4 regions of the Silvania sp. genome follow, and region 4 is predicted to be linked to each of the others. Evidence: predicted binding sites of a transcription regulator. Region 4 holds the regulator's gene; each other region holds the start of a gene.
What was found. The regulator CRP, encoded in region 4, controls carbon source genes, mostly activating them, when cyclic AMP is high. The targets are predictions, from matches to a motif close to ATGTGANNNNNNTCACAT.
Positions count from the first base shown of each region.

Region 1: ACRDD5_RS17450 (PhzF family phenazine biosynthesis protein) is a predicted target of CRP. The motif match lies at 3,836-3,853, and genes of this name have one in related genera.
Region 2: ACRDD5_RS06825 (acetyl-CoA C-acetyltransferase) is a predicted target of CRP. The motif match lies at 3,291-3,308, and genes of this name have one in related genera.
Region 3: cdd (cytidine deaminase) is a predicted target of CRP. The motif match lies at 4,816-4,833, and genes of this name have one in related genera.

Region 1 is NZ_JBOGBT010000092.1:39,484-46,829, forward strand. Features, by position in the region: gene ACRDD5_RS17430 (sialidase family protein) at 1-848, shown strand, start outside; gene ACRDD5_RS17435 (YhcH/YjgK/YiaL family protein) at 845-1,315, shown strand; gene ACRDD5_RS17440 (SDR family NAD(P)-dependent oxidoreductase) at 1,317-1,994, shown strand; gene ACRDD5_RS17445 (PhzF family phenazine biosynthesis protein) at 2,155-2,949, opposite strand; gene ACRDD5_RS17450 (PhzF family phenazine biosynthesis protein) at 2,964-3,752, opposite strand; gene ACRDD5_RS17455 (sugar transporter) at 3,929-5,125, shown strand; gene ACRDD5_RS17460 (MarC family NAAT transporter) at 5,165-5,827, opposite strand; gene marR (multiple antibiotic resistance transcriptional regulator MarR) at 6,086-6,520, shown strand; gene marA (MDR efflux pump AcrAB transcriptional activator MarA) at 6,539-6,922, shown strand; gene marB (multiple antibiotic resistance protein MarB) at 6,953-7,168, shown strand; gene eamA (O-acetylserine/cysteine exporter) at 7,200-7,346, opposite strand, start outside.
Region 2 is NZ_JBOGBT010000035.1:140,808-148,153, reverse strand. Features, by position in the region: gene ACRDD5_RS06845 (LysR family transcriptional regulator) at 1-593, shown strand, start outside; gene ACRDD5_RS06840 (cupin) at 655-1,182, shown strand; gene ACRDD5_RS06835 (ABC transporter substrate-binding protein) at 1,197-1,973, opposite strand; gene ACRDD5_RS06830 (M20 aminoacylase family protein) at 1,988-3,166, opposite strand; gene ACRDD5_RS06825 (acetyl-CoA C-acetyltransferase) at 3,382-4,560, shown strand; gene ACRDD5_RS06820 (porin) at 4,886-5,569, shown strand; gene ACRDD5_RS06815 (oligogalacturonate lyase family protein) at 5,739-6,914, opposite strand.
Region 3 is NZ_JBOGBT010000017.1:22,863-30,208, reverse strand. Features, by position in the region: gene ACRDD5_RS02935 (carbohydrate porin) at 1-1,063, opposite strand, end outside; gene dusC (tRNA dihydrouridine(16) synthase DusC) at 1,485-2,417, opposite strand; gene map (type I methionyl aminopeptidase) at 2,505-3,284, opposite strand; gene ACRDD5_RS02920 (ParD-like family protein) at 3,265-3,483, opposite strand; gene ACRDD5_RS02915 (CidA/LrgA family protein) at 3,672-4,070, shown strand; gene ACRDD5_RS02910 (CidB/LrgB family autolysis modulator) at 4,067-4,762, shown strand; gene cdd (cytidine deaminase) at 4,891-5,775, shown strand; gene sanA (outer membrane permeability protein SanA) at 5,903-6,610, shown strand; gene mglC (galactose/methyl galactoside ABC transporter permease MglC) at 6,834-7,346, opposite strand, start outside.
Region 4 is NZ_JBOGBT010000108.1:70,328-77,673, forward strand. Features, by position in the region: gene ACRDD5_RS21630 (YccS/YhfK family putative transporter) at 1-1,823, opposite strand, end outside; gene crp (cAMP-activated global transcriptional regulator CRP) at 1,881-2,513, opposite strand; gene ACRDD5_RS21640 (OsmC family protein) at 2,823-3,227, shown strand; gene ACRDD5_RS21645 (phosphoribulokinase) at 3,323-4,192, opposite strand; gene ACRDD5_RS21650 (YheU family protein) at 4,223-4,441, opposite strand; gene ACRDD5_RS21655 (hydrolase) at 4,438-5,460, opposite strand; gene mdcA (malonate decarboxylase subunit alpha) at 5,740-7,346, shown strand, end outside.

The sequences.
Region 1 (7,346 bases), on a different contig from region 4:
AGCTCTCCGGCAACCAGGATACTGCTATCGTGCGCTACCGTAAGTCTGCGGATCTGGGGAAAACCTGGGGCGAGATCGCCACCCTGCTGGATAAACCCGGTACCTTTATTCGCCAGCCGATCGTGGTGCTGGATAACGGTAACTGGCTGCTGCCGGTGTTCTATTGCCGCACCCAGCCGGGTGAAAAATGGGTGGGCAATGACGACATCAGCGCAGTCAAAATCTCTGAAGATCAGGGTAAAAGCTGGCGCGACGTCGAGGTGCCGGAGAGCCTGGGCTGCGTGCACATGAACATCACTGCGCTGAATAACGGCCAGCTGGTGGCGCTGTATCGCAGCCGCTGGGCGGACAATATCTATATCAGCCAGTCGCTGGACAACGGCGAAAGCTGGTCAGTACCGGAGCCGACGATACTGCCCAACAACAACTCGTCGATTCAGGTGACCACGCTCGTCAGCGGTGAACTGGCGCTGGTGTTTAACCACATGAGTGCAGCGGGAGCACTGGAGCGCCGCGCCTCGCTGTATGACGAGATCGACGACGGGGATGGTCGCAAAGAGCCCGAGCCAGGCAACGGGCGAGCTGCATTCTGGGGCGCGCCCCGCGCGCCGATGACGGTGGCGATCTCCGCCGATGGCGGCAAAAGCTGGCAATGGCAGCGCAATCTTGACGAGGGCGACGGCTACTGCATGACCAACAATTCGCTGGAAAAACTCAACCGCGAGTTCTCCTACCCGAGCATCAAACAGGGTCCCGACGGGTCGCTGCATATCGCCTATACGTACTTCCGTCAGGCAATCAAGTACGTGCGCGTGTCGCCAGAGTGGGTGAAGGAGGCGCAACGGTGATTATCGGTCATCTTAACGCCCTGTCGCTGGCAGGGTTACCCCCGGCGCTACGTCAGATCCTCGATCGCGCCGACTGTTCTCTGGCGGCGCTGACCGCACGGGATGACGGACGCTGGCAGCCGCAAGGCTGCCCGTGGTTCTGCCATATCGGCCCGGCGCAAACTCAGCCACTGGCGCAGCGCCATACGGAATATCATCACCAGTGGGCTGATATTCAGGTGGTGCTGTCGGGTGTGGAGACGATCCGTGCGGGGATGCAGTCGCTGGCACAGGTGAGCGATGAGGAGCGGAAACCCGATCTCTACATTGCGCCTGATGCGGTGCATCCGGTGAGCATCAGCCTGGGCTACGGGGATTTTGCCGTGTTCCTTCCTGGCGAGCCGCATCAGGCGCTGTGCGCGGTTAATGAACCGATGACGGTGCGCAAGGCAGTGTTTAAGGTACCGCGCACCCTGCTGGAGGAGTGATATGCGCCATGCAATTGTGACCGGTGCCAGCTCGGGGATCGGCGAAGCTATCGTCAACCGCCTGCTCGCCGAAGGCTGGCAGGTAACGGGCTTAAGCCGCCGCGGCGTGGACTGCGCCCACCCGAACTTTAGCAGCCTGCGCGTAGATTTGAGTGACAGTGTCACGTTGACTGCAGCGCTCGCCAACCTCCCGGTGCCGCAGGCGATTGTGCACGCCGCCGGAATGATGGCCGCCGCCCCGCTCGGCGAGCTGGATCCGACCGTCAGCGCCCGCCTGTGGGGGCTACACATTCATGCCGCCGAGCTGCTGTTTAACCTTTTTGCGCCACGGATGAGCGCCGGTGGCCGGCTGGTTGCCATCGGGAGCCGTACCTCACGCGGGGCTGCAGGGCGTTCGCAGTATGTGGCGACCAAAGCGGCGCTGGTGGGGATGGTGCGCAGTTGGGCCGCCGAACTGGCTCCGCGCGGGATCACCGCCAACGTGGTGGCGCCGGGCGCAACGCAAACCCCGATGCTGAGTGCCCCTGGTCGGGAAACCTCGCCGCCGAAAGTGCCGCCGATGGGGAGGCTAATCGCCCCTGAGGAGGTGGCAGCGATGGTCAACTACCTGCTGGGTGCAGAGGCCGCGCCGATCACCGGGCAGGAGCTTGTGCTGTGCGGCGGGGCGTCGTTGGGGTGAGCCGTGCGGTGTTGTGTGTTGCCCCAACCCCAACCCTCTCCCACAGGGTTGAGGGATCCCCACAAAAAAATTGGCACGGTCGGCCCCCTCTCCATCAGGGAGAGGGTTGGGGTGAGGGGGCAAACATTAAAAACAACAACCTTGGGTTGTTGTTTTGCTTTTACCTGCGCAGGAACACGGTGCCTTTCAGATACAGCGCAGCCTGGCCACCTATCAGTACCCGATCGCCCTTCAGCTCACAGCGCAGATCTCCGCCGCGGGCGGAGATCTGCCGCGCCTGCAGCCGGGTTTTACCCAGCTTTTCGCTCCAGTACGGGATCAGCATGCTGTGGGCGGAGCCGGTAACCGGATCTTCCGCTACTCCTTCACCCGGACAGAAAAAGCGGCTGACGAAATCATCGTTATCTCCCGGGGCGGTCACGCAAACCATCTTACCCAGCGGCATCATCCCGTCGATGTCCGGCGTCAGGGCCTCAACCTGCTGCTGGTTTTCCAGCACCACCATGTAATCGCGCCCTGCCCGCACCTCTTTCGCCTCGCTGATGCCCAGGGTGCTGAACAATAGCTCAGGCGGGTTATCGACCGCCTCGCAGCCCCAGGCCGGGAAGTTAAGCGTCAGCCAGTCGCCTTTGCGGGTGACCGTCAGGTCGCCGACAAAACGGGTGGAGAAGACAATCTCGGTCTGCGGATAGTCGAGATACTCAAAAATCACGTGCGCACTGGCAAGCGTAGCGTGACCGCAAAGGTTGATTTCGTGCTGGGTAGTAAACCAGCGCAGCTCGAAGCCCGCGTCGGTCCGCACGAAAAAAGCGGTTTCGGACTGGTTATGCTGCTGTGCCATTTTTAACAGGGTATCGTCCGGCAGCCAGTCTTCCAGGGGACAAACGGCTGCCGGGTTACCACCAAACGCGCGATCGCTGAACGCATCGACAAGATAAAATGCAATTTCTTTCATTGTGTTAACCTTTTTTAGCGCAAAAACAGATGACCTTTCATATACAGCGAGGCTTTGCCACTCATCAATACCCGGTCGCCCTTAAGTTCACAACGAATATCGCCACCCCGGCGCGAAACCTGCCGGGCGAAAAGCGACGTTTTTCCCAGCTTTTCACTCCAGTAAGGAATGAGCATGGTATGCGCAGAGCCGGTGACCGGATCTTCCCACAGCGCCACGCCGGGTGAGAAAAAGCGGCTGACAAAATCGTACTCGCCGTCTGCGCGCGCGGTGATCGACACCTTATGTTCCCCCGGTGTCATGGCGTTGATATTTGGCGTCACCGCCTCGACCTGCTGGCGATTTTCCAGCACCAGCATCCAGGCGCGCCCTTTCCGGGCCTCCACATAGTGCTCGATCCCCAGCGCGCTCAGCATCTCTGCGGGCGGGGTCTGCGCCTCGGTGGGGCAGGCAGGAAAATCAAGCGTTAACCACTCCCCGTCGCGGGTGACCATCAGTCTGCCGGATGCCGTATCAAAATGGATCCGGGCATCGGGGTAATCCAGTTCGTTAAACAGCACCCAGGCGGTAGCCAGAGTCGCGTGGCCGCAGAGGTTAACTTCACCGTGGGTGGTAAACCAGCGCAGCTCAATGCCCCCTTTGTGGCAAACAAAAAAGGCGGTCTCCGACTGGTTGTGCTGCTGCGTCATCTTTAACAGCGTCTCGTCCGGCAACCATTCCGTCAGCGGGCACACCGCCGCCGGGTTGCCGCCAAATGCGCCGTCGCTGAATGCGTCCACCAGATAAAACTCACTTTCCTGCATCGCCTTACCCACTGTTAACCTAATGTTGCATTCTATATTCATGGAAAATAACGCCTTTCACCAGCCTTTACTTCAGCATTGAATTGAGATCTGCATCACAAAATGATTGTATTTTCAGCAGGGATGGTTTTAAGATCGCCCTCACCTCATTTATGTAACGATTCCCGGACATTTTTATGACAACCAATACCGTTTCCCGCCGGGTCGCGTGGCTACGGGTGGTGACGCTCGCGATTGCGGCGTTTATCTTCAATACCACTGAATTTGTTCCCGTTGGCCTGCTCTCCGACATTGCGGCCAGCTTCCAGATGGAAACCGCGCAGGTGGGGATCATGCTGACCATCTACGCCTGGGTGGTGGCCTTGCTGTCGCTGCCGTTTATGCTGCTTACCAGCCAGGTTGAGCGCCGCAAGCTGCTGATCGGGCTGTTTGTGCTGTTTATTGCCAGCCACGTGCTGTCATTTCTGGCGTGGAACTTCACGGTACTGGTGATAAGCCGGATCGGGATTGCCTTTGCGCACGCCATCTTCTGGTCGATTACCGCCTCACTGGCGATCCGCCTGGCCCCGGCCGGGAAACGCGCCCAGGCGCTGAGCCTGCTGGCCACCGGGACCGCGCTGGCGATGGTGCTCGGGCTGCCGCTGGGTCGTATTGTCGGCCAGTATTTCGGCTGGCGGACCACCTTTTTCATCATCGGCCTTGGAGCGCTGATCACCCTGCTGTGCCTGATCAAACTCCTGCCAAAATTACCGAGTGAACACTCCGGATCGCTAAAAAGCCTGCCGGTACTGTTCCGCCGTCCGGCGCTGATTAGCCTGTATCTGCTGACGGTCGTCGTGGTCACGGCGCACTACACCGCCTACAGCTACATCGAGCCGTTTGTGCAGACTATCGCCGGTTTTAGCGCCTCATTCGCTACCGTTCTGCTGTTGCTACTGGGCGGCGCGGGTATTATCGGCAGCGTGCTGTTTGGTAAACTGGGCAACCGCCACGCCTCATTGCTGGTGAGCAGCGCCATCGGTCTGCTGCTGGCGTGCCTGCTGTTGCTGCTGCCTGCGTCGGGCAGCGAGACCAACCTGGCCATCCTGAGCATCGTCTGGGGTGTGGCGATCATGATTATCGGCCTCGGCATGCAGGTGAAAGTGCTGGCGCTGGCGCCTGATGCAACCGATGTAGCCATGTCGCTGTTTTCCGGGATATTTAATCTGGGGATTGGCGCAGGTGCGCTGCTGGGGAATCAGATAAGCCTGCATCTGTCGATGGCGTCGATTGGTTATCTGGGGGCGATCCCGGCGCTGGCGGCCTTGATCTGGTCGGTGCTTATCTTCCGCAAATGGCCTGTCACGCTGGAAGAACAGCCGCAAAACGGTTAGCGCTGTGGCCGGGTGGTCGTGCGCCACCCGGCACCGCGATTACGGGTAGGTCTGGATAATTTCCAGCACGCCGTTAATGATAAACTGCACGCCCATACAGACCAGCAGGAAGCCCATCAGACGGGAGATAGCTTCGATACCGTCTTTACCCACCCAGCGCATAATCGCGCCAGAACTGCGCAGACATCCCCACAGGATCAGGCCGATAAGGGCGAAAATGAGCGGCGGAGCCACCATCACGACCCAGTCCGGGAAAGTAGAACCGGTGCGCACCGTGGAGGCGGAGCTGATGATCATCGCTATCGTCCCCGGCCCTGCCGTGCTCGGCATCGCCAGCGGCACAAACGCGATATTCGGCGACTGTTTGTCCTGCTGATCCTCAAGTGCGTTTTTATCCGCAGGTTCATGCGCCTTAGGCGCCGGGAACAGCATCCTGAAACCGATAAAGGCCACGATCAGCCCCCCGGCGATACGCAGACCGGGAATGGAGATCCCGAAGGTATTCATCACCAGCTGTCCGGCGTAATAGGCCACCATCATGATCGCAAAAACGTAAACAGAAGCCATTAAAGACTGCTGGTTACGCTCCTCCCGGTTCATATCACCGGCAAGGCCCAGAAAGAGTGCCACCGTCGTTAACGGGTTAGCCAGCGGCAGTAACACCACCAGTCCAAGGCCAATTGCTTTAAATAAATCCACCATGTTACGTCATCGTCCTTTATCAACATTTAACCCGGCAAGTATACGGTGAAAATGGCCGGCCCGACCACGCGTACATCGTAAGTAATATTTGCGCACCGAAATCAATTATTCCTGGTTATGAATGAATAGTTAAAGACGGCAAAAAATGTGTCTGAATCGTTTTAGCAAAACGTGTCATAAGCTTATGCATTCAGTTGACTTATAGTTGCCTGAGCAATAATATCTGCCGCAACTAAACTACTTGCCAGGGCAACCATTGTGACAAGCGCCAGTGACCTCTTCAACGATATTATTCCGCTGGGGCGCCTGATCTATATGGTTAACCAGAAAAAAGATCGCCTGCTCAATGACTATCTGTCACCGCTGGATATCACCGCAACCCAGTTCAAAGTGCTGTGTTCCGTGCGCTGCGAAGGGTGCATCACGCCGGGTGAGCTAAAGAAAATCTTATCTGTCGACCTGGGTGCGCTGACGCGCATGATGGATCGTCTGGTCTGTAAGGGATGGATTGAACGACGCCCTAATCCGAATGACAAGCGCGGCGTGCTGGTGCAGTTAACCCGCGACGGCGCAGCCGTATGTGAACAATGTCATCAATTAGTCGGGCAAAAGCTGCACCAGGAACTAACAAAAAACTTAGCGGCGGATGAAGTGGCAACGCTTGAGCATTTGCTTAAGAAAATCCTGCCGTAAACAGAAAGAGGTATGACGATGTCCAGACGCAATACTGACGCCATCACTATTCATAGCATTTTGGGCTGGATCGAAGATAACCTGGAATCGCCGCTGTCACTTGAGAAAGTGTCCGAGCGTTCAGGTTACTCAAAATGGCACCTGCAACGGATGTTTAAAAAAGAGACCGGTCATTCATTAGGTCAGTACATCCGCAGCCGTAAATTGACTGAAATCGCACAGAAGTTGAAGGAAAGCAACGAGCCGATCCTGTATCTGGCTGAGCGTTACGGGTTTGAATCGCAACAGACCCTGACCCGCACGTTCAAGAACTATTTCGACGTTCCACCGCATAAATATCGCATCACCAATATGCGCGGTGAATCTCGTTATCTACTCCCTATCAACCACTGTAACTGCTAAACGCCTGTATTAAGACGTATCGAGGAAATTATGAAACTGTTCGCCTCCGCCGCCCTCACCGCTCTGGTGCTGTTCTCCGGCCCGAGTTTTGCGGAGCAAACCCTGAACGCGACGCAGCAGACCAGCCACGACGCGACGTTCCTGCCAACGGCCAACGGCCAGTCGCCTCATGATTTTAATCATATGGGCGCAGGCAGCGACAAATCCGACGAATTAGGCGTGCCCTATTACAACCAGGGCGCTTAGTTTGTATTGCCCCGCCTGTGCGGGGCTTTTTTTAGCTTCTCGCCCGTGTCGACCGACGCAGTCGCAAACCAAAGACATTAATGTACAGCCCGGCCATCACCAGCAGCGCACCAAACAACTGTAGCGCGCCCAGCGTTTCACCAAGCAGCAGCGCCGCACTGGCGATACCCACCACCGG
Region 2 (7,346 bases), on a different contig from region 4:
TGACCTTTGTGCTCTCGGATACGCTGCACCCGGATGTACTGGAAGATCTGCTGTTCCGCTTTGATGAGCGCTTTCCCCACACCGAATTCGAATGCCTGGTCGGCGAAGAAGAAGATGTCATCGACCTGCTGCAAAAAGGGCGGGCGCACATCGGCCTGACCGAGGCGCGGGAAAGTTATCCCACCGACATCGCTGCGATCCGCCTGCCGATGCAGACCCATATGGCGATTTATACTTCGGTGGGCCATCCGCTGGCGGCGCAAAGGCAGACAGCAGCCGATGAACTGCACGGCTGGCGCGAGCTGCGGCTGAACACCTATATGGAACGCGAGCCGGTGCTGGCGCAGGGGCCAGTGTGGTCGGCGCCCAACTATCTGATGCTGCTCAGCATGGCGGTGCAGGGCTTCGGCTGGTGCGCGCTGCCCTGCGCGCTGGTGGAGGAGTTTGCCCCGACAAAAACGCTGGTGCAGCTCAACGTGCCGGGCTGGCCGCGATCGGTAGCGATCGATCTGGTGTGGAATAAACGCTCCCCGCCGGGGACGGCCGGAAACTGGCTGCGGCACTATCTGCAGCACAAGGCGGATCCGTTGTGATCAAGACCACCGTCAACACGATCTACACTTAACAACGTGTGTTGATCGACGGAGAAGACCCATGGGCGCTAAAAATACGATTACGCCACAGACGCTGATGCTTTCAGCCCGGGACTGGATGCCGAATAATCCCCATTTGCCGGTATTGATCTATAAAGGGGCGATACCGGATGGCGATATTGCAAGCCGGTTTGAACACCGATTTGCCAATAACGGCTGGCCGCCCCAGTGGCGCAACGGGGTTTTCGACTATCACCATTACCACTCTACTGCTCATGAAGTTTTAGGTATTGCCCAGGGGGCGGCGCGCCTGCTGATGGGTGGGCCAGGAGGAGAAGTGATCGAGGTAGAAGCGGGGGACGCACTTTTATTGCCTGCGGGCACCGGGCACTGTCGTTTATCGGCAACGCGCGATTTTTTGGTGGTGGGGGCTTATCCGCCGGGGACGGATGCCGATCTCTGTAAGCAGGCTGCGACACCGGCAATGCTGGCGCGTATCGTTGCGCTGCCGTTTCCTGAGCAGGATCCGTTAAATGGATACTCGCCCGCTTTAACGCAGCACTGGAAATCTCCGCCCTTCAAAGGCTGAAGGGCGGAGTGTCATTACTTGCCAGTATAAATATCGAAGCTAAAGTACTGCGAGGCGAGCTTTTTGTAGGTTCCGTCTGCGAGGATCGCGGCGAGCGCGCCGTTCAACTCCTGACGCAGCTTGTCATCCTCTTTGCGCAGGCCAATGGCCGCTCCGGCACCAAACAGGGCATCGTCCTGCAGCGCGCCGCCGACAAAGGCAAACGCTTTGCCCTGCGGCTGGCTCAGGAAGCTGTATTCCGCCATCACGCCGGAGAGTACGGCCCCGTCGATACGCCCGGACTCAAGATCCCGAATCACCTGGTCAGCGCCCTGATAAGCCACCACGTTGACACCCTGGCCGCGCCACTGCTGGTTGGCATAGGTTTCCTGGGCGGAACCTTGCTCCACGCCAATCGTCTTGCCCTTCAGCTGATCGACGCTGTTGCCCGGCAGGCTATCTTTACGCGCCACCAGGAAGGCAGGGCCGCTATAAATCTTATCGCTGAAGGCAATCTGCTCTTTGCGCTTCTCGGTGATATACATCCCGGAGAGGATGGCATCAAACTTACGCGCTTTCAGCGACGGAATAATGCCGTCGAAGTTACTTTCAACCCAGACGCATTTCGCCTGCAGCTGCTTACAGATCGCATTGCCCAGATCGATATCAAAACCGACCACCTCGCCCTGCGGATTTTTGGATTCAAAAGGGGCAAAGGTTGGATCCACGCCAAAGCGCAGCTCTTTGATCTCGCCTGCGAAAGCGGATGACGCCGCCATTAATGCCACCAGCGGTAAAAGATATTTTTTCATTATATGTCCCTGTCTTAACGGCAATAGTTTTCAACTAAACGGGCAAAGAATGAGGCCCCGGTGGTGATGATTTCGTCATTAAAGTCGTAGCCAGGGTTATGCACCATGCAGCCGCCTTTTTCGCCTTTCTCCCCGTTGCCGAGTAAGAAATAGCTGCCCGGACGCTGCTGGAGCATAAAGGCGAAATCTTCGCTGCCGTTGGACGGCGAAACGCTGTCGAGGACTGCATCCTGACCGAAGAACTCGATGGCCAGCTGGCGGGCAAACGCCGTCTGCTCTGCATCGTTCACCAGCACCGGATAGGAGTCATAGATTTCGATTTCGCTGGTGGCCCCGTAGCTGCGGGCGGTGAAGTCGGTGATCTCCTGAATACGGCGGATCAGCAACTCGCGGATCTCTGGCTTCATTGAACGCACCGTCAGCTCCATCACTGCGCTGTCAGGGATCACGTTAGAGGCGATACCAGCCTGGAAGGTGCCGACGGTCACCACCGCGGTCTCTCCCGGCGGCACGTTACGCGCCACAATGCTTTGCAGGGACATGATCAATGCCGCGCCGGTGACAATCGGATCGACGGTGCGTTCCGGATGGGCGCCGTGACCGCCGTAACCCTGCAGGGTAATTTTTACGGTATCGGCAGAGGCCATAAAGTTGCCTTCATAGAAGCCAAATTTACCGGTCGGCAGGTAAGGCATATTGTGCAGGGCAAAAATACGGTCACAGGGGAAGCGGTCAAACAGCCCCTCTTTAATCATTAAATCAGCCCCGCCAATTGCTTCTTCGGCAGGCTGGAAAATAAGGTGCACGGTGCCGTTAAACTGACAGCTGTCAGAGGCAATATATTTGGCGGCGGCCAGTAAAATAGAGGTATGACCGTCGTGACCGCAGGCGTGCATTTTACCGGGCACGGTGCTGGCCCAGGGTAAATTGGTGGCTTCGAGGATCGGCAGGGCATCCATATCGGCACGCAGGCCGATGGATTTCTTGCCATCGCCTTTGCTGAGGGAACCGACAACGCCGGTTTTGCCAATATCCCGGGTCACCTGATATCCCCAGCCTTCAAGCTGGCGAGCGACCAGATTACTGGTATTAAACTCTTCGAGGCTTAATTCAGGATTGGCGTGTAAATAACGACGAATAGCGATGATTTCTTCTTCTGATTCTTTTATTTCTGGAATGATACAGTCGGACATTTGTTACTCCAGTGTAAACGCGTGTTTGCATCTCTTAACTTATCGTTAAGGCGTGATAAAGCAAACCCTCTCGCCAATAAAATAAAGCCGTACCTCTCATGCCGCTTCGCCGACGGCGGATCCTTTGTGATAAAACTCACTTATTTTAAACAATTACACAAATTGTTGATAACAATCCTCTACTATGGCCGGTGTCATTTTGCGCAGAGGTAGAGATGAAAGAGGTGGTGATAGTGGGTGCCTTGCGCACCGCCATCGGCTGTTTCCAGGGGGCGCTGGCGCGTCACTCGGCAGTCGATCTCGGCAGCGTGGTGCTCCGGGCGCTGGTGGAGCGCAGCGGGATCGAAGCACACGAGATCGATGAGGTGATTCTGGGCCAGGTGCTGACAGCAGGCGCCGGGCAAAACCCTGCCCGCCAGGCCGCGCTGAAAGGCGGACTGCCTAACACCGTCTCTGCCATTACCATTAACGACGTCTGCGGATCCGGCCTGAAGGCGCTGCACCTGGCAACGCAGGCGATCCAGTGCGGGGAAGCGGATGTGGTCATTGCCGGGGGCCAGGAGAACATGAGCCGCGCCCCGCATGTCCTGACCGACAGCCGCACCGGGGCGCAGCTCGGCAACAGCCAGCTGATCGACAGCCTGGTGCACGACGGTTTATGGGATGCGTTCAACGATTACCATATGGGCGTCACGGCCGAAAACCTGGCGCGGGAATATGGCATCACCCGCGAGCTGCAGGATGCTTATGCCCTGAGCTCGCAGCATAAAGCGCGTGCTGCCATCGATTCGGGTCGCTTTCGCGATGAGATCGTGCCGGTGAGTGCGCAAAAGCCGGGTGGCGAGGCTCAGCTGGTAGATACCGATGAGCAGCCGCGCACGGATGCCAGCGCCGAAGGGCTGGCGCTGCTGAACCCGGCCTTTGAACTGACCGGCTCGGTGACTGCCGGCAACGCCTCTTCTATTAATGACGGGGCAGCCGCGGTGATGATGATGAGTGAAAGCAAAGCCGAAGCGCTGAATTTACCGGTGCTGGCGCGCATCAAAGCTTTCGCCAGCGTCGGGGTGGATCCGGCCTTAATGGGGATCGCCCCGGTGTATGCAACCCGCCGCTGTCTGGAGCGGGCAGGCTGGCAGCTGGCGGATGTCGATCTGATTGAAGTGAATGAAGCCTTTGCCGCACAGGCGCTGTCGGTGGGCAAAATGCTGGAGTGGGATGAACGCCGGGTGAACGTTAACGGCGGAGCCATTGCCCTGGGGCATCCGATCGGCGCATCAGGGTGCAGGATCCTCGTTTCACTGGTGCATGAGATGATAAAACGCGATGCCCGCAAAGGGCTGGCGACGCTGTGTATTGGCGGCGGGCAGGGCGTGGCGCTGGCAATAGAACGATAATTTGCGTTGATATACATCAAAATATAAGCCTCCATTTATGGAGGCTTATTCTTTTGTGACCCCTGTCATATTTTTACCTCTCTCAGTACATTCTTAAGATTTCTATTAATTCTAAACGTAATCACTCTCATTTGAATAATGGATTTGTGTGATCGCGATCGTTTTAATCCCCCTTAAGACCCCTCTTTTGTTGATGACAGTCACGCCCTGCCTTGCCAAAAAAAATGAAACAAATAATTTCGATCAGGATCACTAAAATTACGTTTATTAAAAAATAAAATGCAGTTCCATAAAAACGAAACGTAATTTTAATTGAGGGTTTTTCATGTTTAAGAAATCTCTGGTCCTCGCTTCACTTATTGGCGCATCTTTCGCAGCTCAAGCTGTAACCGTCGATCTGCGTCACGAATACATCGATACTGGCACCAACGCCGACCGCGTGTCGGTATCGCATCGTTTTGATAATGGTTTTGGCTTCTCTGTCGAAGCTAAATGGAAATCGGGTGGCGATAAAACTGACCAGCCGTTCTCAGATATGGTAGGTAACGGCCACGAAGATCAGATCAGCTGGCGCTGGAAAGCAGACAAAAATATCTCTCTGACTCCGGGCTTTACGGTCGAAAGTAAAGAGAGCAATACAATTTATAAACCCTTCCTGCAAGCGCAATACAGCTTCGACAATGGTTTCTACATTTCCGGTCGTTACCGCTATGAATACACCCGTTATCCTTCTACTCCTGACAGAGAAGATGACAAAGTTAACCGCGGCGATGCGTGGGTAGGTTGGGTGATGGGCGACTTCCGTACCGAGCTGAACTATGTTTACGCGAAAAGTTCCGAAGGCAACATCCGTAATAACAACAAAGATTACTCCCAGGAATATAACGTCAAGCTGGCGTACAAACTGGATAAGAACTGGTCCCCGTATACCGAAGTGGGTAACGTGGGTGTGAAAACCACCGACGAGCGTCAAACCCGTTTCCGTGTCGGCGTAGCGTATTCCTTCTAATAAAAAGTCATACCTCTCCGGGATTAACCGGCTCAGATGAGCCGGTTTTTTTTATGCCCGCAATATATGCCCTTCCTGTTACTGTCTTCATTATTTGTCAGGGAGCGCAGGCCAAAAAAAAGCCCTCCATAAAGGAGGGCAAGGCCAGTTACAGAAACACAAACTTTTATTACTCACGCAACAGTTCAGGTTGCTCAGGAAGTTTCGCGATATAGAGCGCAGGCTTGCCGTCTTTATCGGAACTAAACAGAACCGCTTTATCATCCGGGGTAAAGGATGGATGCGGATGGGTCACCTGGCGGCTATTGGCCACCGTTGCCCAGGAGGTATCGTGACGGGCGATGCGGAAGTAAGCTTCCTTCGCCACATCGAAGGCGTACAAATACGGGTCGTTATCGATGGTGTAACCGCTGGTGTCTTTCACATCCACCGGCGTACCGGAACCATCGCCCACCAGCATCGTGCCGTCGAAGTTACTCATCAGGTGAGAACAGGCTGGCATCTGCATAACGGCTTTGTTAACACCGGTGTCCGGATTGAAACTGTAAATAGTGCGGCCTTGCTGACCCTTCAGGTACGAAACGTACATCAGCGATGAGCCGTTCGGCACCCAGAATTCATGGGTGCAGCTTTCGCCTTCCGCGTGCTCTTTCACTTTACGCACGTTGCTACCGTCTTCATTCACCATCCACATGCGCGCGTCGACCAGATCGTGCGGGCCTTCATGGCAGAACGCGACGGTGCTGTCGTCAAACGGACGGTAGATCGGGTGGCCGAGCCAGTTTTTCTCTTCATGGATCACGCTGCTTTCACCGGTCTGCAGATCTACGCGCAGCAGACGACAGTGCGGGCCTTTATGGAAGAAGTCGTGGAAGATTTTCCAGTCGTTCAGCGGCGTCCAGTCGCTTTTCGCAATTTCGATCCCCACCAGCTTGGTGCAGTCGCTGTTTGCCACCCAGGTGCCATAGCCGACCCACTCATCGCTGACGCGATACACTTCGCGCTCAACCAGAGTGGTGAGATTGACTTCCAGCAGGGTGCGATCATTCTTAACGTAGTAGAGCGATTTATCATCCGGGGACAGGAAGCCGCCAAAAGTGTTGTCGCCTGAGCCTTCGGTCAACTGCACCGCTTCAGCTTTATTCACGTCGAGAAGATAGTAGTTCCAGTGACCGTCGAATTCCCCGGCGAAAAGCAGATGGCTGCCATCGTTAAAAAAACACTTCTGATAGAAGTAGTTACGGTGACAGGTTACTTCAGGGGGGGTCAGGCGGGTAATTTCCACGCCTGTATCCGGATCGCGGCTGACGTCATAGTTCAGTTTGACCCGCATACCTTTTGCCATGATGCACTCCTTGAATTCGACGGCAGGGATCGCCCTGCGGTCCGATCGATAAAATATGAGTTTAAAAACTGGGTGTTAAAATATCAAAACATCGTTTCAATGTGTGTGACTGGTGGCGCACTTCTGAAGGAAAAGCCAGTCTTCAGCGGAATGTTTTTTTAGCAGACTTCATAAAAGTGTTCCCCAAGGACATTTTTGATGATTTTTATAAGATGCTGTTTTTAATTGTTATTTTAAGCTACCCATTAAGTATCAATCGTGGAGGCTGTTCGTCAATCCCCTAACAATCGTGATCCGAACTGCATTTTTGACAATAACAAACAGAAAAAGTGAAACAACGTTTTAAATGTAATTGAAAACCTATTTCACAGCAGATAATATGTGTCCATCAAGAAAACGGAACGTCGTTTTGTAAATTATCCTGGTCGTTAA
Region 3 (7,346 bases), on a different contig from region 4:
CGTACTGGTCACTCATGTCGATCCACGTCAGACCAAAGCCAATCCAGTCTTGCGGACGAGCGTCGAACAGGCCGCGATAGCGCAGCGAGCCCGCGTACACCGAGTGCATGTAGTTGCTGCGCTGATCCGAAAGACTCATGCTGAAAGAGCTGCTCAGACCACGGTTCGGATCGTCCTGATGGCGGGTCAGCTGCTGATTAAACCCGGCGTACATAAACCAGGTGTCATCGTGATCGGCATAGCCATTCGGATCGCTGGCCCCCGCCCCACCGGATTTGCCTTTGTACAGATCGCGCTGCGGCGCGTTGGTGTAAAGCACGCCAAGGTTGTAGGCCCCCGGCAGACCGTTAATCTGCGGACGCGCTTCAATCTCCAGCGGCAGCAGCACCCCTTTGCTGCCCTTCGTCGACCAGCTCCAGGCGTGATTGCGGCTGGAGGCATCCGGGTTTTGCTCCATCACCCCACCCTTGAGGGTAACGGTTGGCGTGATGCTGTACGCCAGGGTGGTACCCCAGGTGTGGACGTTCCAGTTGTTCCAGGTCAGCGAGTTCGCCGATTTACCGCCGCACTGGGAGAGCATCTGGAAGTCGCAGGGGATAATCTGATCGAAGGTTTGCACCTTGTTCATCATCCCGATCCGCCAGGTCAGGCGGCGATCGTCAAAGCTACGGGCAAAGGTCAACCAGCCCAGGCGGGTGATGGACTGTCCGCCCCAGCTCTCCTGGGTCAGGTCGTTGAAGTTGACCCGCGGATCCTGCACGCGCCGGGTGGTGAGATCGTCGTTGTGGTTACGGTTGACGATATTGCCTTCGATACGCGCATCGGGAATGCCGGTCCAGCGCTCCAGATCCTGGTTGAAGGTCAGCGCAAACTGGTCGATATAGGCCACACGCGGATCGTGGTTGTATCCCCCACCGCCGTTCCATGCGATCTCGTTCAGGTAGCCGAGGTTATAGGTGAAACCGTTGTCGCTGAGGATGTGGCGGATACCAAGCATCTCGCCCAGAATCGGGTCCGGCGGCGCTTCGAAGCCAAGCACCGTGCCATTCCACTCCTGCGCCATCGCCAGCGGGGAAGAGACCAATAAAGCCAGCGCGCAGACTGTTAAACGGGTGTGTTTTTGTGCCATCATATAAACCTGTGATTGAGTATTTAAGACGTAACCGGTCGCAGGCAATTTATATATTGCCCGTCGCATTTCTTTATTTCAGGTAATAGTTTTCCCTGCGGCATTTAATAGCCACAAAAAGGGATGGAAATATCAGCCAGTATTCAGCGTTACGGCAATGTTTTCTCCTGTGCGAATAACAGGCAAAAAAAAACCTAAGCGCTCCACAGCGGATGAGGCCGTGGAGCGCTTAGGTTTTGCCTGGTAACCAGTAACAACCCTGCGTAATAAAACCCGGGCACCTTAACACCATCGCGCCCGGTTGCAAACCGTGAATGCTTTATAACTTAAAAAAGTGTGAGCGGTTTAACGCTTATTATTTTGACTGGATCACCCGCGCAATATCTGCCGATGTCTGCAGCGTGCGGATCTCCTGAAATAATCCCAGCGCCTCGTCGTACTCTTTGCGCAAATAACTCAGCCATTGCTTGATGCGGGCAACATGATATAACCCGGTATCGCCCTGTTTTTCGAGTCGGGAATACTTTTTCAGCAATGTCACCACTTCCGGCCACGGCATGCGCGGCTCGTTGTACTTAATCACCCGGCTGAGGTTGGGCACGTTTAGCGCCCCGCGGCCAATCATCACGGCATCGCAGCCGGTCTGTGCCATACAGGCCAGCGCGCTCTCGCGATCCCAGATTTCACCGTTCGCCACTACCGGAATGGTCAACCGCTGGCGGATCTCGGCAATAGCCTGCCAGTTAATGCGCTCAGCTTTGTAGCCATCCTCTTTGGTGCGCCCGTGGACGACCAGCTCGCTGGCCCCCGCCTGCTGCACCGCGTCGGCAATTTCAAACTGCCGGTCGCCGCTGTCCCAGCCGAGACGGATTTTTACCGTCACCGGCAGATGGGCTGGCACCGCCTCGCGCATCGCTTTGGCACCGCGATAGATAAGCTCCGGATCTTTCAACAGCGTGGCGCCGCCGCCGCTGCCGTTGACCATTTTCGACGGGCAGCCGCAGTTAAGATCCACGCCCCAGGAGCCGAGCTCAACCGCACGGGCGGCGTTTTCCGCCAGCCACTCGGGATATTGCCCCAGCAGTTGAATGCGCACCAGGGTGCCGGAAGAGGTACGGCTCTGGCGATGCAGCTCCGGGCAGAGCCTGTAAAACGATTTTACCGGCAACAACATATCCACCACCCGTAAAAACTCGGTGATGCAGTGGTCATAATCGTTAACGTCGGTCAGCAGCTCACGCACCAGCGAATCGAGCACACCTTCCATCGGTGCCAGTAATACACGCATATCAGTACCCGTAAAAAAAGACGCGCTATAGTAGCCGCAACCGCGAAGGGTGGGAAGCCTCAGTATCAGGGGAAAACGCGGGGCGGCTTAATCCGGTATCGTCTCTTCGGGACGCAGCGTCAGCACCTCAAAACCGTCCTCCGTCACGGCGATGGTATGCTCCCATTGCGCAGAGAGCTTTTTGTCACGGGTAACGACCGTCCAGCCGTCTTTTTTGGTTTTGATGCGGCTGTCACCCTGATTGATCATCGGTTCGATGGTGAAGACCATCCCCGCCTGCAGCACCGTGCCTTCGCCTGCTTTACCGTAATGCATCACCTGCGGCTCTTCATGCATCTCTTTGCCAATACCGTGCCCGCAATATTCCCTCACCACGCTGTAGCCCTCGCTTTCAACGTAGGACTGAATGGCATGGCCGATATCGCCAAGCGTCGCACCCGGTTTGACGGCCTTGATCCCTCTCCACATTCCTTCATAGGTTTTGTTCACCAGCCTGCGGGCCAACGGTGAAACATCGCCAATGAGGTACATTTTACTGGAGTCGGCAATCATGCCCGCTTTTTCGAGGGTAATGTCGACGTTAACGATGGCACCCGATTTGAGCTGTTCAGACGCCTTCGGAATACCGTGGCACACCACCTCATTGACCGAGGTGTTCAGCACGTAGGGGTAGTCATACTGCCCTTTGCTGGCGGGACGAGACTGAAGCTGGTCAACGATAAACGCCTCCGCGCGAGTGTTGATCTCCATGGTGGTTACGCCAGGCTTAATAAACGCGTCCAGCATGGTGAATACAGAAGCCAGCAGCTCCCCGGCATGACGCTGACGGGCCAGCTCATCCGCCGTTTTAATGAGAATTGATGGCATTGATCACCTCCAGTAAGCGGTCGGAGCCGGATTTCAGCATCATCATCTTTATTTGTTGATGGTTAAGGTCAGGATAGAGTTCGCTCATCATGCCGAGACGGATCCAGTACTCCGCCTGCGCGTTGACCGAACGTGACATGGCTTTGCTGGCATCACGAATGTCGTCATGCAGCAGATCGGAGATTTTTACGATGCCCATATATATGTTCCATAACAATTCATATATGAATCGTATATTGATAGCGCAGCATTGTCACCCCCCTTGTTTGGGGAAATGCCCAACGTTCCAGAAAGTAATGTCTGGTATGCTCAAAAGTCATGATGTGATCCGTAGCACGGTTTCAATTTTAATTGTATGATGAATGCGTTTCATCAAGGGCTTTCACTATGAAAAAATCACTGATGGTCGTCTGGCAATATCTGCGCGCGTTCGTCCTTATTTATGCCTGCCTGTACGCAGGTATTTTTCTCGCCTCGCTGCTGCCGATTACCATTCCCGGCAGTATTATCGGCATGCTGATCCTGTTTGTACTGCTCGCGCTGCAAATACTGCCGGCAGAGTGGGTCAAGCCCGGCTGCTCAGTGCTTATCCGTTATATGGCGCTGCTGTTCGTTCCTATCGGCGTGGGGGTGATGCAGTATTACGATCTGCTGAGCGCCCAGTTTGGCCCGATATTTGTTTCCTGCACCATCAGTACGCTGGTGGTGTTTTTAGTGGTGAGCTGGAGCACGCATCTGGCGCACGGGGAGCGTAACGTGGTTGGACAGAAAGGACAGAAAAAATGATGGCCAATATCTGGTGGTCGCTGCCGCTCACCGTCGCGGTATTCTTTGCCGCCCGCAAACTGGCGGTGCGCCTGAAGTTCCCGCTGCTTAACCCGCTACTGGTGGCGATGGTGGTCATTATCCCTTTCCTGCTGCTGACCGGCATTCCTTACGCGAAGTATTTCCAGGGCAGCAAGGTGCTGAATGATTTGCTCCAGCCTGCGGTCGTCGCGCTGGCGTTTCCGCTCTATGAGCAACTGCATCAGATCCGCGCCCGCTGGAAATCGATCATCACGATCTGTCTGGCCGGTAGCGTGGTGGCGATGATTACCGGGACTTCGGTGGCGCTGCTGCTGGGCGCGACGCCGGAAATCGCAGCCTCTATCTTACCTAAATCGGTCACCACCCCTATCGCGATGGCAGTGGGTGGTAGCCTCGGCGGCATCCCGGCAATCAGCGCCGTGTGCGTGATTTACGTCGGTATTCTCGGCGCGGTTTTAGGCCACACGCTGCTGAACGCGATGCGCATTCGTACCAAATCAGCCCGCGGTCTGGCGATGGGTACAGCCTCGCACGCCCTCGGTACCGCCCGCTGCGCCGAGCTTGATTATCAGGAAGGCGCCTTTAGCTCGCTGGCGCTGGTAATTTGCGGGATCATGACCTCGCTTATCGCCCCGTTCCTGTTCCCGATTATTCTGGCGGTCGTGGGCTAAAATTTGCGACGCGTCGCGCAATTTTCATTTGAGTTTCATAAGTTGCACACATAATGAGATCAAGATCACATATAAAGCCTTAACGGCTCCGTACACTACTGATCCATTAACCCTTATGAGGCAACGCCATGCATCCACGTTTTCAATCAGCTTTCGCTCAGCTTGCAGAGAATTTGCAGTCAGCCCTGGCCCCGGTTCTGGCGGATGCACACTTCCCCGCCCTGCTCACAGCTGAACAGGTTGCCGGACTGAAACGTGCCACGGATCTGGATGATGACGCGCTGGCCTTCGCCCTGCTGCCGTTGGCGGCTGCCTGCGCCCGCGCCGATCTCTCCCATTTCAACGTTGGCGCAATTGCGCGCGGCGTCAGTGGCACCTGGTACTTCGGCGGTAACATGGAGTTCCTCGGGGCGACCATGCAGCAGACCGTGCATGCCGAGCAGAGCGCCATCAGTCACGCCTGGCTGCGCGGCGAAAAAACCCTGCAGGCCATTACCGTCAACTACACCCCCTGCGGTCATTGCCGTCAGTTTATGAACGAGCTGAACAGCGGTTTGCAGCTGCGTATCAACCTGCCAGGCCGCGATCCGCACACGCTGGCCGATTACCTGCCAGACGCCTTCGGACCCAAAGATCTGGAGATTAAAACCTTGCTGATGGACGAGCAGGATCATGGCTATCCACTGACCGGCGACGAGCTGGCGCAGGCGGCAATCCAGGCAGCCAACACGTGCCATGCGCCGTACAGCAACTCGCCAAGCGGCGTGGCGCTGGAGTGCCGCGATGGTCGCATCTTTACCGGCAGCTATGCCGAGAACGCCGCCTTTAACCCGACCCTGCCACCCTTGCAGGGGGCGCTGAACCTGCTCAGCCTGAACGGCTACGACTACCCGGACATTCAGCGCGCCATACTGGCGGAAAAGGCCGATGCGCCGCTGATCCAGTGGGATGCCACCGCCGCCACGCTGCGTGCGCTGGGCTGCACCAACGTGGACCGCGTTTTGCTGGCGTAATGTTTGATGCGGGCAGCAATGCCCGCAGATCTGATGAAAATCCCTCCAGTTGAACCGCCGTTTCTTGCGCTTACCAGACGGGTAAAGTAGCCTGATTGAAATTTCATCTTAGGTATGAGTCATCTGTATGTTGAAGCGCATGTTTTACAGCCTGGTTGTCCTGATCGGCATCGTGCTGTTGACTGCATTGGCTCTTGACCGCTGGATGAGCTGGAAAACGGCTCCCTACATCTTTGATGACCTGCAGGATTTACCCTACCGCCAGGTGGGCGTGGTGCTTGGTACCGCCAAGTATTATCGCACCGGGGTGATCAATCAGTATTACCGCTACCGTATTCAGGGCGCCCTCAACGCGTATAACAGCGGCAAAGTGAATTACCTTCTGCTGAGCGGCGACAACGCGCTACAAAGTTATAATGAGCCGGTCACGATGCGGAAGGATTTGATTGCCGCGGGCGTCGATCCGGCTGATATCGTGCTCGATTACGCTGGTTTCAGAACCCTCGATTCAATCATCCGCACGCGTAAAGTGTTTGATACCAACGATTTCATCATCATCACTCAGCGCTTCCACTGCGAGCGCGCGCTGTTTATCGCCCTGCACCGGGGGATTCAGGCCCAGTGCTATGCCGTCCCTTCACCAAAAGATATGCTCACCGTCCGGGTACGTGAATTTGGCGCCCGTCTGGGCGCGCTGGCCGATCTGTATATCTTCAAACGCGAGCCGCGCTTTTTAGGCCCGCTGGTGTCGATCCCTGCGATGACCGAAGTGCCGGAAGATGCCCAGGGGTATCCGGCGGTGACGCCAGAGCAGTTGCTGGAACTGCAGAAATAGAAAACCTCAGCGAATAACTTATGCGTGATATATCACGTGTAAGTCTCCTCTCTGCTCACTGATGAGTGAGATAAGTGACATTAATGGTCTCGCGGGGATAACACGCAGCGCAGGTATATAAACAGAACCTGAGGCCTGGTCCCTGTATCAAAACGCTGATCGCTGCCCTCTTAGCATAAAAAAACCCGCTCGATATGAGCGGGTTTTGTCAGCTACAGGATGATTACTTCTTACGAGCGTACTTCAGGGAATCCAGCGCAACCGCGAAGATGATGATTCCGCCTTTAATAATGTACTGCCAGTACGGGTTCACGCCGATGTAGGTCAGACCGTAGTTGATAACGGTGAAGATGATAACACCGGTCACCACGCCCAGAACGGTACCCACACCGCCACTGAAGGACACGCCACCCACGACGCATGCGGCAATCGCATCCAGTTCATACATAAAGCCGAGGTTGTTCGTCGCCGAGCCGATACGACCCGCTTCCAGCAAGCCACCGAAGGCGTAGAACACCCCTGACAGGGCATAGATCACCAGCAGGTTCAGCGCAACGTTAACACCTGATACTTTCGCCGCTTCCGGGTTACCGCCAATAGCGAAGATGTTCTTACCGAAGCGGGTTTTGTTCCACAGTACCCAAACAAAGGCCACCGCAATCAGCGCGTAGAAGGTGATGTATGACAGGCGGAAGCTGCCCAGCGCGATAAAGCCCTGCGTAAAGGTCGAGAAGCC
Region 4 (7,346 bases):
GCCAGGTCTGGCGTCAGCATCGTATGCTCGCGCGCCAGGGTGGTCATCGCGTTGATATGCTCGACGATGAACTGGCTGTGCGTGACCCACAGTTTCATATCCGCCAGATAAGCCGAGTTAAAGCCGGGCTCCTGCATCGCCTGATTCAGCGAGTTGAACAGGGCGTTGTGCGCCTGGTTAACCTTCATGCGCTGCCAGGCCAGCGGCGTCGGCTGCGGATCGTCACTGAGGATCAGCCGGATAGCCTCCTGATCCGCTTCCAGCGCATCGTGGGCGTTCTGACGCAATAGCCCGCTTTGCCACTGCGGCCACAGCCACACCATCCCGCCAAAGGCAATCAGGCAGCCAATCAGGGTATCGACCAGCCTGGCGAAAATATACTGATCGCCATTCAGGGTGAGCAGCTGCAGGGTATACACCGCCGTGACCGTGAAGCCCACCATCGCCCAGCCATAGTTCTTGCGAATAAACAGGTAACTCACCAGCGTAATCACCAACATCCCCGTCAGCGTAAAACCTTCCGCCACGTGGAAGTGCAGGGCGATACCCGCAATAATCAGCCCTGCCAGTGTGCCGCCCGCCCGATGGAGGATGCGTACCCGTGTGGCGCCATAGCCGTTCTGGGTTACGAACAGCACTGTCATCAGGATCCAGTAGGGTTTTGGCAGATGCAGGGCAACGCCCATCAGGCTGGCGATACTCAGCATCACGCTGATGCGTGCGGCGTTGCGCAGGGCGGCGGATTTCAGCGAAAGATAGCTTCTCAGGGCCGGGATCAGCGGCAGGCGTTTCTGCTTATCTGCCATCAGGTCGCGTGGATAGAGTGGGCGCTGGGTTCGCAGCACGCGGGCAATGCGGCTGAAGTGCCATGCACAGAACTGGCCTACCGGGTTATCCGGATGCTGACGGGCGATTTTCTCCAGCGCACCAAGCTGCTTATCCATGGTGAAACGGGTAGGGTAGCGGTGATACAAAATATCGTCCGCCAGCACGCGCAGTCGTGCGGCAACCGTCCGGGCATTCCAGCGCAGTACCGATTCCGCATGGCTGCGCTCGACCAGCTTTTGCACCTCGTGCGGGTGATGCAGACTGACGGAGATATGCTCCTGCAGATCGAGTCCCACCTGGAAGGTGCGCAGCAGGCGTTTATATTCATGATTTTTATTGGCTGCCAGCATGTGCAGCTGCTGATAGCACTGGCTAATCAGATCCACGACCTTCTGCTGGCGGGCCAGCAGGGGAGGTAACGATTTTTCGGGATCGGTGTGTTGCGTCAGCAGGGTATATTTTGCTTCGCAATAATCGGCAAGCTGTTGATAGAGCAAACTCAGCGATTCACGCAGCGGTTGTTCGCGCCACAACCAGAACCAGAACCAGTTAAACAGCCCGTACCACAGGGTGCCCAGGGCATAGATCAGAAGCGGCGCCCAGATCGGCATGTTCCCCGCCAGGCTCAGGGTAAAGATGGCGGCAATCAGCGAGGCGGGCAGCAGACGTGCGTGCAACGAGCTTAATTCCGCTGTTACGCCCAGGGTCATCGCCAGTACGGTCAGAATTAGCGGTAGCGGGATATCCTGCGCCAGTAACAGCTGTACGGCCAGGCTACAGCCAGCAAACAGCGACCCGCCGACAATCAGGCGCTTGAAAAAGCGTTTATGCGGGGTATCGAGACCGGCGATATTGCAGCAGGCCGGAACGAGCGAAAAGAGCAGACCTTGTTGCAGATAGCCCAGGATCAAACCCACAGCCACAGGGAGACATAGCACCAGGGTTTGCCGCAGTGCGTAGTTAACTTCCGGGTGATAGATGAGTCTGCGCCACATGGGTGAGAGAGACAAAAACGGCGTGCCACCTTGCGATGTCACGCCGTTTGCACGGAATTAACGCGTTCCGTAGACCACGATAGTTTTACCGTGGGCGGAGATCAGGTTTTGATCTTCCAGCATTTTCAGGATACGACCCACTGTCTCACGAGAACATCCGACGATCTGACCGATTTCCTGACGGGTGATTTTAATTTGCATTCCGTCCGGGTGGGTCATGGCATCGGGCTGTTTCGCCAGGTTCAGCAGGGTCTGAGCGATGCGGCCGGTAACGTCCAGGAAGGCGAGGTTACCCACTTTCTCCGACGTGACCTGCAGACGGCGAGCCATCTGCGAAGAGAGACGCATCAGGATATCCGGGTTAACCTGGATCAGCTGGCGGAACTTCTTATAGGAGATCTCTGCCACTTCACACGCGGTTTTTGCACGAACCCAGGCGCTACGCTCCTGACCTTCTTCAAACAAGCCCAGCTCGCCGATGAAATCTCCCTGATTCAGGTAAGAGAGGATCATCTCTTTGCCTTCTTCATCTTTGATCAGCACTGCTACTGAGCCTTTGACGATGTAGTACAACGTTTCCGCTTTTTCACCCTGGTGAATCAGCGTGCTCTTCGATGGGTACTTATGAATATGGCAATGAGACAAGAACCATTCGAGAGTCGGGTCTGTTTGCGGTTTGCCAAGCACCATGCGCTGTTATCCTCTGTTATAAGCTATCTCCAGAGCCAGGATGTGCACCTTTTACTCTGGGGTTGCAATCGAATTCTTCCCCGTACCTGGGAAACGGGCTGTCACAAAATTAGCAGCCTGTAATGTGTGATGTCCTCTGCATACATGTGTAACGTCAATGTATTACTGTAGCATCCCGACTGTTTTAGCATAGGTTTTGCTGCGTGTCTCCTGGTGTCTCGCTTCAGCTTGATGCAGGTCGCCTTCCGTTGCCAGAATTGTTACTGGCGCGTAATCTGTCATGAAAAATGCAAACCTGGAGTGAATAAAATGCAAGCGCGTGTTAAATGGGTTGAAGGGTTAACGTTCCTCGGCGAGTCAGCTTCCGGGCACCAGATTTTGATGGATGGCAACTCCGGTGACAAAGCGCCAAGTCCAATGGAAGTGGTGCTGATGGCTGCGGGGGGATGCAGTGCGATCGACGTGGTATCGATCCTGCAAAAAGGGCGCCACGATGTGACCGACTGCGAAGTGAAGCTAACGTCTGAACGTCGTGAAGAAGCGCCGCGTTTGTTCACCCATATCAATCTGCACTTCCTGGTAACCGGCAAAGAGCTCAAAGATGCGGCGGTGTCCCGTGCGGTCGACCTGTCGGCTGAGAAGTACTGCTCGGTGGCGCTGATGCTGGAAAAAGCAGTCAAGATTACGCACTCGTATGAAGTGATCGAGGCGTAGGGCTTACGTAAAAAGCCGGGCGGCGCGTTGTACCCGGCCTACGGGCCCGGAATACACCCTCAGGCCCGGTAAACATCGCGCCACCGGGCACGAAATCAGGCGATCTTCTTCCCTTCCATTAGCCGCTGAACCAGTGGCGTCATGATCAGCTCCATTGCCAGCACCATCTTCCCGCCCGGCACCACCAGTGTATTCATATGCGAGATAAACGAACCCTGCAGCATGGCCAGCAGCCAGGGGTAATCGATCTCCTCCAGATTGCGGAAATGAATCACCACAAAGCTCTCATCCAGCGAAGGAATAGCTTTGGCGGCAAACGGGTTGGAGGTATCCACCGTCGGCACGCGCTGGAAGTTAATGTGGGTGCGTGAAAACTGTGGGGTGAGGAAGTTGATGTAATCTTCCATGGAGCGCACCACTGAATCCATTACCGCTTCTCGCGAGTGTCCGCGCTCGCTGGTATCGCGCGTCAGCTTCTGGATCCACTCCAGGTTGACAATCGGCACGACGCCCACCAGCAGATCAACATGGCGCGCCACGTCGTGCTGCGGCGTGACGACCCCGCCGTGTAACCCCTCATAAAACAGTACGTCGGTGGGTTCCGGCAGCGGCTGCCACGGTGTGAAGGTGCCCGGTACCTGGTTCCACGGCACCGCTTCATCGTAGGTGTGCAGGTACTTGCGCGCATGGCCCGTACCGCTGCGCCCATACTCGGCAAAGGTTTGCTCCAGCAGGCCAAAGTCGTTGGCATCCGGGCCAAAGTAGCTGATGTGTTTGCCTAAATCACGGGCCTTGCGAATGGCCATGTCCATTTCAGGGCGGGTATAGCGGTGAAAGCTATCGCCTTCCACTTCCGCTGCCCGGAGATGAAGCTGGGAGAAGATCTTGCGAAAGGCGAGGCTGGTGGTAGTGGTACCCGCACCACTGGATCCTGTAACGGCAATAACCGGATGTCTGGCGGACATAGCAACTCCCTGAATGGAAAGAGGGGGCGATCAGTCGCGAAACTGACCGCGAGGCATAATATTCACCGTTTCGTGTAGTTCTGACCACACCAGCACGGCTTCACCGCTTTTAAGCTGCTGTTTAACATCGGCGACTTTCATCTCCAGCGAGCGTTCATGTTCACCATAATCGGTGCCTTCGCGTAATACAAAGCTTTCAATCAGGCTATCCAGCGTTTCGGGAGCCAGATCCTGCCACGGAATCATCATTTTATTCTCTCCAGAAAAGAGGTTAGCCAGTCAGGGATGCGCGTTTCCAGCCACATCTTCGGTCGACGCAACGTCCCGCCGATAAAGCCGACGTGGCCTCCGTGTTCCGTCAACTGATACTGCACGTTTGCGGGCAGATGCTCCGGTGCCGGAATGGAGTGATGATCCATAAAAGGGTCATCCTTCGCATGGATGATCAGCGTCGGTTTGGTTATCTGATTCAGCAGCGGCATGGCGCTACACTGACGATAATAGTCGATGGCGTCAGCAAAGCCGTGAATCTTAGACGTTATCATATCGTCGAATTCACGCAGGCGGCGCATACGCTTAAGTTGTTGCAGGCTGACCGGCAAGGTATCCGGATAGGCTTTCAGCTTACGCGCGGCGTTGGCCTTGAGTAAGTTCAGTAAATAGCGCTGATAAACCCGCGAAAAGCCCTTTTCCATATGATAGCTGCACTGCTCAAGCATAAACGGCGCGGAGACAATCACCGCCGCATCCAGCGGAGCATTATCGCTCTCTTTAGCCAGCAGGCAGGCGAGCATGTTGCCGCCCAGCGAATAGCCGACGGCGGCGGTTGGGACGCTGCCAAAGTTGTCTCTTAGCCAGTGTAAAAACCAGGTGCCGTCTTCCGTTTCGCCGGAGTGATAAATACGCTCGCGACGATTTGGCTCACCGCTGCAGCCGCGAAAATGCATTACCACGCCGAGCCAGCCGCGCGCTTTCGCCGCGTGGATCAGGCCGTGGGCATACGGGCTGTGCAGGCTACCTTCCAGACCGTGAAACACCACCAGGCGCGGCTTGTGTCTGGCCTGCTCGGGATCTTCGCTCCAGGCTAAATCCACGAAATCACCGTCCGGTAGCTCAAGGCGCTGCCAGTGCGGCGCAAATTGCAGTTTTCGGCGCAAAATCCGGGGCAGCATGGTTTGCAGGTGCGGGTTCGCGACGCCCCGCATTGGCACGAATGCTGCGCTCTCTTCGGTCGAGATATCGAAATCTGATGGAATAACTTGGGTCATAACGATGCGATATTGATTCTTGTCAGTCATTTACTATACCTGCCGAATTGTACCCTGTTTATAAAAACGAGGGGCGTTTACCTCAGATTTAGCCCTTTCTGCCACCTCAGACATTTTTTCGCGCGGCGTGAACTGATCTCGATCACAAATCTTTGCCTCGATTATTACTCTCAGGCTAACGATTACGCTTTACGCTTAATTGATGCCTTTCTCACCAGAGCGCACACTTTGCACAGCGTTAAGCAAATCAGAATGATGTGCTGAATCAGGAGGTTAATAATGTTATCTGGGCAAACACCCGCCCGGGTCTGGAACACGCGACGCACTGAAAAAGCGCGACGCCTGGATTCCGTCCCGGTGCAAGGCAAGGTTCTGCCAACCGACGATCTTGTCGCCATGCTGGAAAAACTGATTGCCCCGGGCGACAAAGTCGTTCTGGAAGGCAACAACCAAAAGCAGGCCGATTTTTTGTCCCGCACGCTTGCCGAAGTGAATCCGCAAATTGTGCACGACCTGCATATGATCATGCCAAGCGTCGGTCGCAGCGAACATCTCGACATCTTTGAAAAGGGCATCGCCCGCAAGCTCGACTTCTCTTTCTCCGGCACCCAAAGCCTGCGTATTTCACAGCTGCTGGAAGACGGTCAGCTCGAAATCGGCGCGATCCACACTTACATCGAGCTTTATTCCCGCCTGTATGTCGATCTCTCGCCGAACGTGGCGCTGATCGCCGGGTTTAAAGCCGATCGCAAAGGCAATCTTTACACCGGTGCGAGCACCGAAGACACCCCGGCGCTGGTTGAAGCCGCCGCGTTCCACGACGGTATCGTCATCGCGCAGGTGAACGAGCTGGTGGACGACGAATGTGATTTGCCGCGCGTGGATATTCCAGGGTCGTGGATTGATTACGTGGTGGTGGCTGACAAGCCGTTCTTCATCGAACCGCTCTTTACCCGCGACCCGCGTCTCATCAAACAAGAACACATCCTGATGGCGATGATGGCGATTAAAGGCATCTACGCAGAACATCAGGTGCAGTCCCTGAACCACGGGATTGGTTTTAATACCGCCGCTATTGAGCTGCTATTACCAACCTACGGCGAACAGCTTGGCCTGAAAGGCAAAATCTGTAAGCACTGGACCCTGAACCCGCATCCGACGCTGATCCCGGCGATTGAAAGCGGCTGGGTGGAGAGCGTGCACTGCTTCGGCGGCGAACTGGGGATGGAAGAGTACATCCGCGCCCGCCCGGACGTGTTCTTTACCGGTGCCGACGGCTCGATGCGTTCTAACCGCGCGTTCTGCCAGCTGGCAGGCCAGTACGCGGTCGATATGTTTATCGGCTCGACCTTACAGGTGGATGGCTACGCTAACTCGTCTACCGTGACACGCGGACGTCTGTCGGGCTTCGGCGGTGCGCCAAATATGGGCCACGATCCGCACGGTCGCCGACACGCTACGCCGGCATGGCTGAATATGATCACCGAACCTGACCCCATGCAGCGCGGTAAAAAGCTGGTGGTACAGATGGTGGAAACCTTCCAGGCGGGCGTTAAACCGACCTTCGTGGAAAAACTCGACGCCGTCGAGGTGGCGAAATCCTCCGGAATGCCGCTGGCACCGGTGATGATCTACGGGGATGACGTCACCCACGTGCTGACCGAAGAGGGGATTGCCTACCTCTATCGCGCGGAAAATCTTGAAGAGCGCCGCGCAATGGTCGCCGCAGTGGCCGGGATCACCGATATCGGCCTGGGCGTTGATGCCAAACGCGTCGCCGCGCTGCGCCAGAGCGGCAAAGTGGTGTACCCGGAAGACATGGGCATTCGTCGCACCGACGCCACCCGTTCTCTGCTGGCAGCGGGCAGCGTGTCTGACCTCGTTGA